Linked DNA regions of Tenggerimyces flavus. The protein of the gene in region 1 interacts with the protein of each later gene in a pairwise test. Links are inferred from orthologs where the notes say so. Each region holds a gene or a part of one and is shown in the gene's direction. Other genes may lie near its edges.

Region 1 (3,377 bases):
ACTCTTTGACCTGCTCCTCGGGTGACGGATCCGCCACCACCGGCACCGGCGGCCCGAATGAGGCGCCGCCGTCGACCGACGTCGCTGCTACCACCGACTGGTACGGATGCCCCTGCCGGAAGCCCGAGTAGAACGCCGTCAGGCCGTCGTCGGTGACGACCGCGTTGCCCGACCAGCAGCCGTCGCGGTCGATCCCGTCCGGATCCGGACTGATCGCGGGCCGGTGGTACTGCCACGTCACCAGGTCGGCGCTGCTCGCGTGTCCCCAGGCGACCGCACCGCGGCGCGGCGTGTCGGACACGTACTGGAAGTAGAGGTGCCAACGCCCGTCCACGTACACAGGGCCGTTGGGGTCGTTGACGTAGCCACGGGGCGGGCGGACATGGAAGCGCGGGAAGTGATGATCGGCCGGCACAGCCGCAAGACTACTGTCTCTGCGAGGATGGTCCGATGATCGTCGGGCTGGGCATCGACGTCGTGGATGTCGAACGGTTCGGCGTGACGCTCGAGCGCACGCCGGGCCTGCGTACGCGCCTGTTCACCGAGGCCGAACGTGGCCGCTCGGTCGCGTCGCTCGCCGCGCGGTTCGCGGCGAAGGAGGCCCTGGCCAAGGCGCTCGGCGCCCCGGTCGGCCTGCAATGGCAGGACGCCGAGGTGGTGACCGACGCCGACGGCCGACCCTGGCTGGAGGTCCGCGGCACGGTCGCCGAGCAGGCCGAGAAGCTTGGCGTGACGAGCATGCACCTCTCGCTGTCGCACGATGCCGGAATCGCTTCTGCCGTTGTCGTTCTGGAGAAGGCGTGAGACGAGCACACACCGTCGAGCAGGTCCGTGCGGCCGAGGCCGCGTTGATGGCGACGCTGCCGCCGGGCACGTTGATGCACCGTGCCGCCGCTGGTCTCGCCGCTGCCTGCATGGACTTCCTCGGTAGGGCGTACGGTGCCCGCGTCGTCGTCCTCGCCGGCTCGGGCGACAACGGCGGCGACGCTCTGTACGCCGGCGCGCGGCTCGCTCGCCGCGGCGCGCGCGTCGAGGCCGTGCTGCTCAACCCCGAGAAGGCGCATCAGGGCGGGCTCGCCGATTTGCTCGCCGCCGGCGGCGAGGTCGTCGACCGGGTCCGGGACGCGGACCTCGTACTCGACGGCGTCGTCGGCATCGGTGGCCGGCCGGGCCTCAGGCCCGAGGCCGAGCGGGCGCTGGACGTTGTCGAGGCGGCCGGAATCCCCCTCGTGGCCGTCGACGTCCCCAGCGGTGTCGACGTCGATACCGGCGAGACGCCGGAACGGCACGTCAAGGCGGAGTTGACGGTCACGTTCGGCACCCACAAGATCGCCCACTTCGTCGACCCAGCAAGGGAATCGGCCGGCAGCGTCGAGCTCGTCGACATCGGTCTCGATCCGTACCTGCCCGAGCCCGCGCTCGAGGTCCTGCAACCCAGCGATGTCAAGGCGCTCTTGCCTACGCCGGGGCACGAGGCGCAGAAGTACAGCCGCGGCGTCGTCGGCGTCCTCGCCGGCTCGCAGCAGTACACCGGCGCCGCCGTTCTCGCCGTGGGCGGCGCGTTGGGTGGCCCGGTCGGCATGGTGCGCTACGTCGGGCCGGACGAGCCGGCGGCGTTCGTACGGCAGCGCTATCCCGAGGTGGTCGGAGCCGGCCGCGTCCAGGCGTGGGCGATCGGGTCGGGTCTCGGCGACGACGAGTCGCAGGCCGAGGAGGTACGAAACGCCTTGCGGAGTGGGCTTCCCGCGATCGTCGACGCGGACGGCCTGCGCTACCTGCCGGAGAGTTGTGACAGTCCCGTCCTCCTCACACCGCACGCGGGGGAGCTGGCGCGGATGCTCGGAGTCGACCGCGAGGACGTCGAGAAGCGCCGGCTGCACCATGCGCGCGAGGCCGCGAAGCGATGGAACGCGACCGTTCTGCTCAAGGGTTCGGCAACGGTCATCGCCGGACCCGACGGTCGCATCCGGGTGAACACGGCGAGCACGTCGTGGCTCGCGACCGCGGGGTCCGGCGATGTCCTGTCGGGCTTGTGTGGCTCGTTGCTGGCATCGGGGCTGTCACCGTTCGATGCCGGCAGCGTGGGCGCCTACCTGCACGGCACCGCTGGCCAGTTGGCCGCGGATGGCGGCCCGGTGACCGCTCAGGCGGTCGCCCACGCTTTGCCCGACGCGATCAGACGCGTCCTCAGCTAACGGGACTAGTCCGTGACCGAGTGACCGCGCATCGGCCGGTACTTCGAGCTCTTCTCCATGTGTACGGCACCGGGCCGCCGTTGCGCGCGGTGAGCCAGGTGTTCGCGCGTTCGATGATCTGCGCCCGCGCGAGCGTGGTGCTTTCCCGACGTCAACGGGGTTGAACCTAGTTTGATGATGTGCGCCGGAAAGAAATGGGTTGGGCGCTTGGATACCGGTCCAGATAGGCGGGGATCTCGGCCGCGGGCGTACGTACGGAGGTCGCGGCCAGAACGGCGTGCAGGAACGCCAGCGTGACGACGTCGGCCGAGGCTGCCTGGATCGCGAAGATGCCACCCAGCCTGCGGTCCTCGGGCCACCACTCAGGCGCGGCTTCGGCGGGATCCGCGGTACCGGTCGCGAGGCCGAACACGGCGTCGCCGTCGGCAAGCGTGTGAACGGGACGGACGGCACGCGCGAGGCCGTCGTGGCCCGTCATCGCCATCCGCCGCGCCTCGGGCCTGGTCAGCTTCGCGTCGGTGGCGACGACCGCGAGCGTGGTGTTGAGATCCCGGCCAGACGGTGGCTCCTGTGGCAGTGGATGCTCGCTCGGGATGCCGGGGCGGAGGGCGTCGTCGGGGACGTACGGCGCGGCGAGCAGCTCGCCGGTCCGTTCGTTGACGGGGGAGCCGGCCGCGTTCGCCGCGACGATCGCGCCGACGGTGACGCCGCCGAGCCGGATGCTCGCGGTGCCGATGCCGCCCTTGAGCGTGCCGTTCGCCAGCTGCGTTCCGGTGCCCGCTCCGACCACGCCGACGTCGACGGTGGTGCTGAGCGCGGAGACCGCCTCGTACCCCATCGCCGCGTCCGGCCGGGCCTTGACCTCGCCGCCGCGACCCACATCGAACACCACCGCGCCCGGCACGATCGGCACCACGACGGTCCCGCGGAGCGACAGGCCACGCCCCTGTTCCTCGCACCAGCGCTGGACGCCGCCGACCGACGCGAGCCCGTACGCGCTGCCGCCGGTCAGCACGACGGCGTGCACCAGATCGGAGATCGTGCCCGGAGCCAGGATGTCGGTGTCCTGCGTACCCGGCCCACCGCCACGTACGTCGACCGCGCCGACCGTCCCGTCCGGCGGGACGACCACCGTGACCCCGCTCAGCCAACCGTCCCCGATGCGTTGGGCCTGCCCGACCT
Region 2 (8,259 bases), 2.3 Mb from region 1 along the record:
AGGGCTGGAACGCCCGGCAGATCGGCGTGCTGTTCGACGCTCTGCAGAAGCCGGAGGCCAACGCGAACACCGTCGCGCTGCTCGTCCCGTACGGCGGCCAGATCAACGCGATCGCCCCGACGGCGACCGCGACCGCTCAGCGCGACTCGATCATGAAGCTCGCGCTCGGCACGAGCTGGACGGACGCCGCGGAGGACGAGAAGCACCTCACCTGGTCCCGCGACGTCTACCAGGAGCTCTACCGCGACACGGGCGGCGTGCCGGTGTCGAACGAGTTCAACGACGGTTCGTACATCAACTACTGCGACGTCGACCTGATGGACCCGAAGCTCAACACGTCGGGCGTTCCCTGGACCACGCTGTACTACAAGCAGAACTACAGGCGACTGCGGCAGCTCAAGGCGAAGTGGGACCCGCGCGACACGTTCCACCACGCGATGTCGATTGAGCTTCCATAACGGATTTGTCGTATTACCCTTCCGGGCCGGGCCCGAACCATTACGATCCCGGACCTGGGAGGGGATATGAAGACTGGTTTGCGCGCGTCGACCGCGATCGCGATGTTGGTCGGCTTCTACGTGTTCGCGCTGGCGGTGGTCGCCGGGCTGGTGGGCCTGTGCTGGCTGATCTTCCTGAAGCTGCCCAGCAACCTCCTTGTGGGCAAGCTCATCTGGGTGATCGGCGGCGCCGGCGTGCTGGTGCTGTGGGGGCTGGTCAAGTCGCTGCGGCTGCCGCCGTTCGAGCCGTTCGGCGTGCGGGTCACGCCGGAGGAGCAGCCGGAACTGTGGGCGTTGGTCCGCGAGCTCGCCGCGCAGGTGCAGACCAAGGCGCCGGACGAGATCTGGCTGGACAGTGACGTCAACGCGGGCGTGACCGAGCAGACCCGGTTGCTCGGGCTGATCGGCGGCCGGCGCTACCTGACGATCGGTACGCCGCTGCTGACAGCGCTCACCGTCGACCAGCTGCGCGCCGTTCTGGCGCACGAGCTCGGGCACTACTCCGAGTCGCACACCAAGCTCCTCGCGCTCAGCTACCGCGGCCGCAGCACGGTGATCAGGACCATCGGCCAGCTGCGGAGCGGCAACATCGTGCGCTGGCTCCTGGTCCAGTACGCGAAGCTCTACTTCCTCGTCGAGAGCGCCGTCAGCCGGCAGCAGGAGCTGGAGGCCGACCAGGCCTCGGCCCGGATCGCCGGGCGTACGGCGGCCCAGACGGCGCTGCGCGAGGTGTCGGTCATCAACGCCGCTTGGAACTTCTACCTCGAGAACTACGTGGGATGGGCCCTCGACTACGGCGTTGCCCCGCGCGGGGTCGTGCGCGGCTTCGTGCCGTTCCTGCAGGGGCGGGCCGACCAGCTCTCCGAGCTCCGGTCCAAGGAGGTCGAGGACCAGGCCTCGCGCTGGGACAGCCACCCGTCTCACGCCGTACGGATCGCCGCCCTGGCGGACGCTCCCGAGCTCGGAGGCGCGTCCGACTCCCGCCCGGCGACGGCGGTCCTGGGCGCTCCGGACGAGCTGTTCGACCGGGTGGAGCAGGTCGCGTTCGACTTCGGCTCCCGGGAGCGGCTGGACTGGGACGGCTACGTCACCCGCGGCGCGCTGGCCAGCGCGCAGACGTTCGCCGACGCCCTCTACCGGGGGCTGACTCGGTTGGGCGGGGAGGCCTCGTTCGACACCGTTCTGTCCTACGCGGCCGAGGGGCGGCTGCCCGAGCTGCGTGAGCAGCTGGCTTCGGTGAACGCGCCGCATGACTTCGGCGCTGTCGTGACCGCCGCCGCGCTGCGGGGAGGGGTCGTGACCGCTAAGCAGCGTTGGGATCAGAGCCTGGAGCTCGTGTACGTGAGCGATGGCTCGGCGTACTCGGCGGACGAGTTCGAGGAACTGCTGGAGGACTGTCAAGCCGGAGTTGACACGTTCGTACGTCGCCTTGCCGAGCGCGGGATCGAGCTGGATGCCGGCGCTGTCGTCAAGGCGAGCGCGGACGCGCAGACGGCGAATGTCCTTGCTGCGTTGGCGAACTTCAAGGTCGACAGGAAGAACATGGACCTGCTCGTCACCGACGAGGGGCTGGTGTTCGTTCCCGCGCCGCGCTCGACGGACAACGGCGACGTACGGTTGCAGAAGCTGCTGGACAGTGCGCCGGTCGCGGAGATCGCCGCCCGGTCGAACAGCCTGTGGATCCCGTACGAGGAGGTCCGCGGGGGCGAGGTCCTGCGCAAGCTGCCGATGAAGGTCCGGCTCGACCGGCACGGCAAGGACCCGGTGGAGCTGCGGCAGGTCCTGACTGGCGACGCGCTCGGGAACTCGCAGGAGACGTTCGTCGGCGTGATGGGCGAGCTCGTCCAGCGCGGGGTCGCTGTCCCCACCACCTGAGCGTGGCGCGTGGCCGGTAGCCGGGTCGGTACCCTGGGTGGGTGAATCTGCGCCTGTACGACACGCACGCGCGTGCTCTTCGTGAATTCGAGCCGTTGGTACCCGGCAAGGTCACGATGTACGTGTGTGGTGCCACCGTGCAGGGGCCGCCGCACGTCGGGCACGTCCGGTTCGCGGTCAACTTCGACCTGCTCTGGCGCTGGTTCGAGCACCTCGGCAACGAGGTGACGCTGGCCCGGAACGTCACCGACATCGACGACAAGATCCTGGTGAAGGCTGCCGCCGCGGGCGAGCCGTGGTGGCAGCTGGCGTACCGGAACGAGCTGGCGTTCTCCGCGGCGTACGACGTTCTGGGCTGCCTCCCGCCGACTGTCGAGCCGCGCGCGACCGGGCACGTGCCGGAGATGATCGCGCTGATCGAGCGGCTGATCGCTGCCGGGCACGCCTACGCGAGCGGTGGCGACGTGCTGTTCGACGTCAGGTCGCACCCGACGTACGGCGAGCTGTCGGGGCAGAAGGTCGACGACCTCGTGACCGCCGGCGACACCGAGAACGCCTCCGCCAAGCGCGACCAGCGTGACTTCGCGCTGTGGAAGGGCGCGAAGCCGGGGGAGCCGTCCTGGTCCACGCCCTGGGGTCCCGGGCGGCCAGGGTGGCACGTGGAGTGCTCGGCGATGGCGACGAAGTACCTCGGCTCGACGTTCGACATCCACGGCGGCGGCATCGACCTGGTGTTCCCGCACCACGAGAACGAGCTCGCGCAGTCGCGCGCCGCCGGTGACGGGTTCGCTCGCTACTGGCTGCACAACGCGTGGGTGACGATGGCGGGCGAGAAGATGAGCAAGTCGCTGGGGAACGACCTGCTGGTCTCCGAGGTGGTGAAACACGTTCGACCGGTGGAGCTGCGCTACTTCCTCGCGGCGCCGCACTACCGGTCGACGGTGGAGTACTCGGCCGAGGCGTTGGCCGACGCTGCGACCGCCTACGGGCGGCTGGAAGGCTTCGTGGACCGGGCTTCGGAGTTCGTCGGGGCTGTGGACGAACTGCCCGCGGTGCCGTCGGCGTTCGCGGCGGCGATGAACGACGACCTGGGCGTGCCACAGGCGCTGGCGGTCGTGCACGCGGCCGTACGCGAGGGCAACACCGCGCTGGCCTCGGACGACAAGGAGACTGTGCGCGCACGGTTGGGCGAGGTACGTTCGATGCTGGCGGTCCTGGGGCTCGACCCGCACGACGCGCGCTGGCATTCGTCCGACGGGTCGTCGGCGGCGCTGCACTCGGCGGTGGACGTACTGGTGCAGACGTTGCTACGGCAGCGGGCGGCGGCGCGGGAGGCGAAGGACTGGGCAGCGGCGGACGCGATCCGCGACCAGCTGCATGAGGCGGGGATCGAGATCACCGATACGGCGCACGGCGCCAAGTGGGGTTTGGCCAATGGCAGGTAACAGCAACCGCAAGGGCGCGGTCCGGCGCCGGACGTCCGGCAACCCGACCGCGGGCTCGGGCGGGCGGGTCCGTCGCGGGCTCGCCGGCAAGGGGCCTAAGCCGCCGGCGGTGGAGCGGCCGAACCACAAGGCGTACAAGCGGGCGCAAGCGGAGAAGCGCGCCGTCGAGCGCGCTCCTTCGCGCGCGCCGTCGCGCGGGCGTGGGGCACCGGACCGGCCGGAGTGGATCGTCGGGCGCAACCCGGTCGTCGAGGCACTGCGTGCTGGCGTACCCGCGTCGGCCCTGCATGTGGCGGACCGGCTGGAGCGCGACGACCGGGTGCGGGAGGCGTTCCGGCTGGCGGCGGAGCTGGGCGTGCCGTTGATGGAGGTGACGCGGAACGAGCTGGACCGGGTCACGTCGGGTGCGGTGCATCAGGGGTTGGCGATCCAGATCCCTGCTTATGAGTACGCCGAGGCTGACGACCTGGTCGCGCGCGCTGCGGAGCTGGGCGAGCCGCCGTTGCTGGTGGTGCTGGACGGGGTGACCGACCCACGCAACCTCGGGGCGGTCGTCCGTTCGGCGGCGGCATTCGGCGCGCACGGCGTGGTGGTGCCCGAGCGACGCTCGGCCTCGATGACCGCCTCGGCCTGGAAGGCGTCGGCTGGGGCGGCGTTGCGGGTGCCGGTGGCGCGCGTGACGAACCTGACCCGAACGCTGAAGTCATACCAGGCCGAGGGCCTCCTGGTCGTCGGCCTGGCCGCGGACGCGTCCGCCGAGGCCGCCAAGCTGGACAGCTTCGCCGAACCCGTGGTGCTGGTCATCGGCTCCGAGGGCAAAGGCCTGTCCCGGCTGGTCAAGGAGACCTGCGACCACCTCGTGTCGATCCCGATGAGATCAGGCACGGAGTCGCTGAACGCCGGCGTCGCCGCCGGCATCGCCCTGTACGAGGTCGCCCGCCACCGCGCATGACCACCGTCACTGGTCAGATCTTCGCCGAGTACAACTCGTTCACCGTCCAGAGCGATCCCGACGTCTTTGGCTCGGACCTCGATGCCATGTTTGCCGGACAGTCCAACGGCATCTGCGCCGCCGTTGTTCCCGGCTATCTGTACTTCTCGATGGGCACGCACTATGGACCGATCGGGGTGACAGTCGAAGTTCACGAGGGCCGACCGGAGATCGACGACTCCTGGGAGGAAATCGTCGAGGTCGCGTTCGCCCCCGCGACCGTCGACGTCCGAGTCTGCTCTCAGATGTACGGGTCGTCGTTTCCTCCGTTTCGACTCGAGCTGACCGACTACCGCCTGCGGGTCGCCATCAGCGGGATGGGCGAGGCTGCCTCCGCGGACTTCGATCCGGATCGAGCCGTCGAGCGATGCCTGCTCCAGTTCTGGCCGGCACCGCTGGGCCCTGACGTCGTAGTCAAGGCGACCTCGGTGGTCGCCGTCAGGAACCACGAGCGCGCCCGGGCGATCCCGCCTCCGCCACCGCCTCCGACCCCGGAGGAGCTCGCGGAGCGCCGACGCCAGAAGGAGCTGGAGGAAGCCGAACAGCACCGCCGCTATCTCATGAGGGAGTGGGGCGGACGGCTGCCGAGCGATCGGCTGCTCGCGGTCGGCGACGTCGCGCGGGGGTTGGTGCACACCGACGCCGAAGTCGTTCATGCTCTGGACGCCGCCGGCCCCGCACTCCAGCGGACGGTCGCGCGGTGGGCGGCGCGCCGGGTCTACGACCGGGCAGGGCTGGCCGAGGTCGAGTGGATCGCGCCCGCGCTCGCCGCGCTGGAGCGAGGGGAACCGCTTCCGCCGCCGTTCGACCAACCCGACAAGGCCTGGGAGCGACTCATCGCGGACCCCGACGCGCCTGACACGACCATGCTCGGGATGGACGGCCGCTCAGGACCCTGCCACCAGCAGGCGTTTGCCCTTCCATCATTGAGACATGCCGCGGACTCGGACCCACTACGAGCAGCCCTGACTGCGACTCTCGACGCCTGCGCCGGCTACGGCATCGACTATCCGGAGTTGCTCGCCGACCTTCGACGGACGTTTCCGCAGCTGTTCACCTAGAGGGCGCGGGCCTTTTGGAGGAGGCCGGCGGCTACTTGGTTGAGGGCTTCGGCGCGGGTGGAGCGGGTGGCGCCGGTGACTTGGATCTCGGCCCAGGTGGTCTCGTCGAGCACCAGGCAGCCGTGGGCGGCGTCTTCTGTCGTCGCTGTCAAGAACGTGTTGCCCTCCACCGCGCTCGTCCGCACCGCGGCGGGGTTGGCCGAGCCTGGCCCAAGCGGGTTGGTCAAGGCCGCGGAGATGAGGCTGCGGCCCACGTGCGGGCGGACCTCGACCAGGGTGCCCAAGGGACCGGTGAATCGGCACGCCTCGCCCGCGGGCATGCCGCCGGAGACCAGGGCGCAAGGCGGGGTTGACGACGTCACCCGTACGTCGCCTCGCCAGCTCACGCCGAGCAGCGACCGCCCGGACGAAGCAGGCGCGAACGGGCGCACCAAAGTGCCCGACGCGACCCGGCCCGCCACCGCTCCGCTCAAGGACAACGCCAGCTGCTCGGAGTAGGACGTCAACGACCCGCGATACCCCACCACGGCCACGCGTACGGTCCGCTGCGGCCCCACGCTCACCAAAGCCTCAGCACCAGGCTGGCTCGCGGGCCGCACCACCGTTCCCACCAGCCGAGGCATCCCGTGCACCTCGTCCACCCGACCGTACAAAGGCTGCTCCAACCCCCGCGACAACCGCCGCGCAGTCTCCCGCACGCCGAACGGGAAGCTCGACACCACGACCCGCATCAGGTTCGGGTACCAAACCCCGGACGACGCGGCAGAAGGCGTGCCCAACCACACCTCGCACACCGAGTCCGCGCCGAACATCGACGACGAATGGCTCGAAGCCACCGGCACACCGAACGGCGACGTGAAGTCCGAAGCCGAGACCACCTGGCACGCGTCGCGCGGCACCATCCCGCGGTCCTTCATCGCCTCCGGCAGCTCCGCAGCTGGCACCCCCACCTGAGGGAACGCCTTCAACGGCACGACCCGCACCGACGACAGGAACGACGACGACGCGGCAGACGGGTACGACGACTTCAACGAAGCGAAGTCCAGCAACACCAGATCGCGCGACGATGACACCCCGCCGAGCACCTCATGTCGCAACACCGACGAGGGATCCGCCTTCGCCACCGGAGCAACCCCAGAAGGGGCGGAAGCAGCAGCGACCACGGGCCGCATCCCCGGCGTCACACAAGGCGACTCGACTGCCTGCGACAACGAGAACGCCCCGAACGCCGGCACCGAGCCGGGTACGTAGCAACCCGACCGCGCGGACCCACCGAGAATCGGCGTCGCCGACTCGGGCCGCAGCGTGCCACGAAGGCGCGACACCGCCACACTGATCCGCGAGCCGGACGCGTCGGCGTACGTCACCTCACCCGGACTCGTCCGCGACACCGAGAATCCGACCGGCAGCGTGAACGAAACCGCGGTGGAGTCGTTCGCCACGACCGCCTCGAGCGGTTGCGGCGCAGATGTCGCAATCGTCAACGGATATGAAGGTTGTGGGCCTTCGTTTTCGCCCGATTGCTCCAGCTCTGGAGCTTCTGGCGAGCATGCGCACAACAGCACCGCTGTCGCGACGAGCGCGGCCCCGGCCCAGCCTCCACTCGATGCCATGGCCGCACAGTAGTCCAACCGTCAGCGATTTGGACGCACATACCTCTTTGTTCAACCTGGCAAGGCGAAATCATCAACGCGCGAGCGGAAGCCGAGACGTCCGACTGCGGTGCAGCGAGGCGACTCCGTTGCGGGCAACTCGAGTACCGATCCGCTCCGGCGCCGGCCGCTTCAGTCGCGACGTGATGGAAGTGACCTTCTCGTCGTCCTCGGCGGTACGAATGAGGCCGGTGCCGATCACCCACACCATGGACAACGCCGCGAACATCGTCCGGTTGTCGTTGAGGTCGCCCGACACCATCGCGTTGATGACGAAGAAGATCGCGAGCCCGGACCAGACCGCGCCGTCAGCGGTGTGCGCGGTACGGCGGATCTGCGCGAGCCCGGCGATGATGAGCACGACGAGCGCGACACCGGCGAGCCAGCCCGCGTCGGTCAGCGCCTCGATCAGGATGTTGTGCGGGTACTGCCGCCAGCCGCTGCTGTCGAGCGCGATGCCGAGCGGCAGGTTGTCGTACAAAGCGCCGAAGCCGATGCCCAACGGGTGTTCACTGATCAGCTGCAACGACGCGAGGATGAGCCGGAGGCGCGCGCCGATCGAGGCGTCCGGACCGCCTTGCAGGGTTGCCGTGATCCGTTCCGCGCCGAAGCCGGCGAACGTCGACGCCATCCACCAGCCCGCCGCCCCGACCACGGCGATCACGAGCATGCGGCGGAGCCTGCTCCGGCGGTCGACGGCACCGAGGATCGCGAGGACGCCCACCGCGGCGGTCGCCG

What was found. Proteins that work in one complex are often made in the same cells at the same time.
Region 2: the proteins of JOD67_RS12855 (region 1) and rlmB interact in binary tests that used the Escherichia coli proteins (3 or more experiments, as listed by UniProt). The link is inferred for Tenggerimyces flavus from one-to-one orthologs.

The regions. Positions count from the first base shown.
Region 1 is NZ_JAFBCM010000001.1:2,736,189-2,739,565, forward strand. The notes cover bases 1-2,997. They hold JOD67_RS12855 (NAD(P)H-hydrate dehydratase), read left to right. Parts: upstream 1-800; coding sequence 801-2,195; downstream 2,196-2,997. Other genes in these bases: JOD67_RS41875 (glycoside hydrolase family 32 protein), read right to left, coding at 1-415; JOD67_RS12850 (holo-ACP synthase), read left to right, coding at 451-804; JOD67_RS12860 (P1 family peptidase), read right to left, coding at 2,362-2,997. In the rest of the region: more of JOD67_RS12860, read right to left, coding at 2,998-3,377. UniProt on the Escherichia coli protein: Bifunctional enzyme that catalyzes the epimerization of the S- and R-forms of NAD(P)HX and the dehydration of the S-form of NAD(P)HX at the expense of ADP, which is converted to AMP.
Region 2 is NZ_JAFBCM010000001.1:434,590-442,848, reverse strand. The notes cover bases 2,789-5,787. They hold rlmB (23S rRNA (guanosine(2251)-2'-O)-methyltransferase RlmB), read left to right. Parts: upstream 2,789-3,806; coding sequence 3,807-4,769; downstream 4,770-5,787. Other genes in these bases: JOD67_RS02225 (hypothetical protein), read left to right, coding at 4,766-5,787; cysS (cysteine--tRNA ligase), read left to right, coding at 2,789-3,817. Also shown: JOD67_RS02245 (FAD-binding oxidoreductase), read left to right, coding at 1-458; JOD67_RS02240 (M48 family metallopeptidase), read left to right, coding at 525-2,372; more of cysS, read left to right, coding at 2,414-2,788; more of JOD67_RS02225, read left to right, coding at 5,788-5,869; JOD67_RS02220 (hypothetical protein), read right to left, coding at 5,866-7,353; JOD67_RS02215 (O-antigen ligase family protein), read right to left, coding at 7,556-8,259. UniProt on the Escherichia coli protein: Specifically methylates the ribose of guanosine 2251 in 23S rRNA.